2 regions of the Paenibacillus sp. FSL F4-0100 genome follow, and region 2 is predicted to be linked to the other one. Evidence: riboswitches for the same ligand, from Rfam matches in the RefSeq annotation. Region 2 holds a riboswitch; the other holds the start of a gene.
The links. Region 2 has a riboswitch for FMN ahead of MHH48_RS07315 (DMT family transporter). Riboswitches for the same ligand answer to the same signal wherever they lie in the genome.
Positions count from the first base shown of each region.

Region 1 (2,201 bases), 920 kb from region 2:
TGTATTCCACCGCGTAATCCCTGGGTTCGTAGCTCAAGGCGGTTGCCCACAGGGAACGGGAACAGGCGGTCCTGGCTATACCATCAACTGCGAGATCAACCCTAACAAGCATGAGCGTGGCAGCTTGGCCATGGCGCATGCTGGCCGCAACACGGGCGGAAGCCAGTTCTATGTATGCTACGAGCCGCAGCCGCATTTGGACGGACAACATACGGTGTTCGGCAAAGTTGTTGAGGGCATGGAGTACGTGGATGCATTCAAAGGCCGTGATAAAATGGAAAAAGTAGAAGTATACGAAGCATAAAAATAGCTTCTGTTCAGGACAGGCTCACTCTTAAGGGTGAGCCTGTTTTTATTGTTATTCCGGTAGGAGTTACGCAGGGTCGGGAAAGAATTGACGAAGCTCTTCCGGAACAGGCCGGCTTTTACGAGTATGTACATCCATCGCCACACTGGTAACGGCGGCATCCGCGCAAAGCTCTTCCTGTTTGTTGTAAATCTTCTGAAGCAGCACATAACTTGTACGACCCATAGAATGCGGTTCGGTCACGATGGTCAGCCGTTCGCCTTGGCCGCACTCCTTGCGGTAATTGATGTTGATATTGACGGTAACGGTCTGGACGCCAAGCCGTTTCAGCATATCATATTGAAGACCTCCTGCTTCATACCATTCCTCACGGCCCCACTCCAGATATTCCAGGTATTTGGCGTTGTTTACATGTCCGTTCACGTCGATTTCCGTAGGACGGACGATAATGTCCAGCGAAGTTTTCATCCCAGCTCGCTCCTTTTTAACTGTATCTAGTTCCCGGGTTTATCCTACTAAACTGTTCTCTCTATGGGGAGTATTCTCCTTCTGGAGTCCATACACATATTGGTGAATAAAGTTATAAACTTTAAAAAAGTTAGTTGTTTGTTCTTGCAATTATCAAAAGGTGGTGATAAGATTCTTCATAAGATCAAACAATTTCATATGTTTTATCCTTCGGGGCAGGGTGAAATTCCCTACCGGCGGTGATGAACGCAGTGATTGAGCTTTTGAAAGCAGATGGCTGTGTCTTAGTCCGTGACCCGGATACGCGTGTGTTGGTTACACACCGTATGCGGTGGACCTGGTGAAAATCCGGGACCGACAGTATAGTCTGGATGGGAGAAGGAGTGAGAGACACATAAGCAACATGTGCTATTTGTGTCTATGCACACAACGTGATATGCGTTATGTGCAGGTTTTCACATGCAATTCAAATCTGTGCTCGCGATGATTGGATGTCGCCGGTAACGGATTTGGGTCGTTTGTTATAGGCAAAACCTGCATTTATGACGGTTATTTAGTGTGTCAATGATTAACTCCTATCAAGCCCTGTTAAGGATTCCCTGAATCTTTGGCAGGGCTTTTTTATGTGAACATTGGGAAAGGGGCATGTTTACCATGGATATCGTCAACGATGAATTCTATATGTCACTTGCGCTGGACCTGGCTGAACGTGCTCAGGGTCAAACCGGGATAAATCCGGTGGTTGGCTGTGTCGTTGTTAAGGATGGCGCGCTTGCAGGGGTGGGAACACATTTGGAGCGCGGAACACCGCACGCTGAGGTTCATGCCCTGAATATGGCTGGCAGCAAAGCGGCGGGAAGTACGGTGTACGTGACACTGGAGCCCTGCAGTCACTATGGTACGACGCCGCCCTGCAGCGAGAGGCTGATTGCCGAGGGTGTTCAGCGAGTGGTTGTTGCTTGTGAGGACCCTAATCCTCTGGTTGCGGGCAAAGGGATTCAAATGCTGCGCGCAGCGGGAATTCGGGTTGAGACCGGTGTCCTTAAGGAACGTGCGCTTCGCTTGAACGAAACCTTCATTAAGTTCATTACGACGGGTCAGCCCTTCGTAACGTTAAAGACAGCCAGCACGCTGGACGGAAAAATCGCATCAAAAACCGGCGATAGCAAGTGGATATCCAATGAAGAATCAAGAGAGCTTGTGCATACGCTGCGTCATCGCCATCAAGGCATCATGGTTGGCGTGTCAACAGTTATCGCGGATAATCCGAGCCTGACAACGAGACTTGGCGTGAAAGGTTTGCATCCGATTAGGATCATCGTGGATTCCAGCCTGCGAATCCCGCCCGACAGCCATGTCGTGACAGACGGATTGGCGCCAACGTGGATCTTGACGACGGAGAAGGCCGATGAGACGAAGCGGATCG
Region 1 covers NZ_CP150303.1:2,611,640-2,613,840, forward strand. The annotation lists gene MHH48_RS11555 (peptidylprolyl isomerase) at 1-304, shown strand, start outside; gene MHH48_RS11560 (acyl-CoA thioesterase) at 374-775, opposite strand; FMN riboswitch at 978-1,162, shown strand; gene ribD (bifunctional diaminohydroxyphosphoribosylaminopyrimidine deaminase/5-amino-6-(5-phosphoribosylamino)uracil reductase RibD) at 1,430-2,201, shown strand, end outside.
Region 1: another riboswitch for FMN. It lies ahead of ribD (bifunctional diaminohydroxyphosphoribosylaminopyrimidine deaminase/5-amino-6-(5-phosphoribosylamino)uracil reductase RibD); the one in region 2 lies ahead of MHH48_RS07315 (DMT family transporter).

Region 2 (2,201 bases):
TACACATCTTTCGAAAAAATGATCCTCCCTTTGCAAGGGCGACAGGTCCATTGGACAGCTTTGTAACGACAAAAAAGCCGATCCATTTCGGACCGGCTTTTTTGCAAACTTTTATGAAATTATTGTAATTGTGGAGAATCTTCGGATTGCTGTCTGGAAATGATAAACAGTACGATCCAGATCAGCAGGAATCCCAGAAGCTGAGGACCTGTCACGATCTGCTGGAATACGATCCAGTTGATGAGCACGCCCACCATAGGAAAACTCAATTCCGCAAGTGTTGCCACGGAGGCTTTGGTCGTGGTTAACCCTTTATAATAAACCAGCAAACTCAGGAGACCCGGCAGCAATGCCTGACCGATCAGGTTCAGCGATACCAAGGCAAATGCCCCGGTATTCCAGGCCGGCATATTCCATGCTGCCCCCTCACTCCATGTAATGACGGTCAGGAGCGGCAGTGCCAGCACGAAACGCAGCGAGGTTACCGTCTCGTATTTCAGTTTGCCTACCATCAGGCGCCCCATGACCGTTGAACCGCCCCACAGGGCTGCCGCACCTAAGGACAAGAGGCTGCCAACTTGAATAAACTCGTTCCAATGGCCAATCGGAAGGGTTAGGCCAAAGGTCAGTAAATACGTGCCCGCCAAAGCGATAATGAGCAGTATCCCGAAATGGCGCGGAAGCTTCTCTTTCAGAAGTAAGCTGGCCAAAATGATGGCAAACAGCGGCTGAAGCTTCTGAAGCAGCAGGACGGCATTCAGATTGCCGCTCGACAGCCCCATCGTAAACAATACGGTAGCCAATGCCGAGCCGCCCCAGGATATAAACAGCAGCGCGCCGACATGATTCCAGCCAAGGCCTTTTAGTTCCTCGCGGTTCTTCCACAATACAGGGATTGCAATCAAGGATATAATGATGTGTTCAAGCAAAACGATCTGAGCCGAAGTCAGATTCTTGAGCAGAATGACCCGGAATAACGGGTCTACGCCCCACAGAGCGGCTCCCAAAACGACAAGCCAGAACCCTCCCTTAAAACGTCGACTTGCCTGTGCGTCGGAATCATAGGGTTTCATTTTAACCCCGGTATTCATATTACTCATCTTGCCCTCTCCTGTCTTGAATACGGAGGTCTTACTAGCAGAAAGCCCCCGCCATCGACATGTGTCGACGTATACGGGGGCTGATCAAATAAGCCTGCGTCAAATGGGAAATTTCCCATCTACGGCAAACTCATCTTTGATCTTCTCCCATCCGGACTTTACCGTCGGCCTTGGAATTGCACCAAGTCAGTCGCTGCATTCATGTTCGTGCCAGAACGCAGCGAGTCGCGGGCTGAGTTTCGTTCACGCCGGAACGAACCATCACCGCCGGTTAGGAATTTCACCTTACCCCGAAGATCCATATTCATGTTTTATTTTTGTCATGCATCCATACTAATTAACCGATAATCCCTATAAGCTTAGTTGATGAATTGAATTATAACATGAATCCTTTCATGTAAATACATCTATTTTCAAAATAAATGAAATTAGACTTAAATACAATGAAAAATCTCACGTTCAACCAGGACTTACTGAGAATTATACAGCAAGTATCGATTTGTTACCAGTATGATTTTTTGCCATTTTCCTTTTATGTTATATCGAATACCTTGAAGATGGACCGGGTACCGACTGCCCCAGCCTGAAGGCATAACAGATCGAGAGCTTCCTTGGTATTGAGGCTCATTCCGCCTGCTCGAGGCAACGACATCGATAGATCTGTTGAACTGGCGGCGGTTTCACTCTCGAACTGCTTCGTCTCGCTTAATAGCATTTTGCTCCCATCCGGCCGAACCATATACTGACGCAAATAACCGCCTTCTCTAACGGTTACCATCTTTCCCTTGCCCTCTTCTTCCTTCTTGTTCTTCTGGAGCAGCTGTTCAAACCCTTCTTGGGCTGGTTCGGCTTTCTTCGATTTCACAGGACTCCAGCATGTATATGCTGACTCAACGCGCATGAACTCACATCCTTATCCAATTGTTATTTTAACCCTTACTTCAATTATCGGATGCCTGGACACTTCTCTTTAATCGCTCACAAATGACTTAGATATAAAAAACCGCCCGAAAGGTTTCTGATCAACCTTAAGGACGGTCTTATAATTTCTAATGTATTCCCGCTTCGCTTAGTTCATGAACTTCAATGCTGCCAAAGTCC
Region 2 covers NZ_CP150303.1:1,690,082-1,692,282, reverse strand. The annotation lists gene MHH48_RS07315 (DMT family transporter) at 120-1,100, opposite strand; FMN riboswitch at 1,236-1,402, opposite strand; gene MHH48_RS07310 (hypothetical protein) at 1,633-2,001, opposite strand; gene MHH48_RS07305 (choice-of-anchor I family protein) at 2,170-2,201, opposite strand, start outside.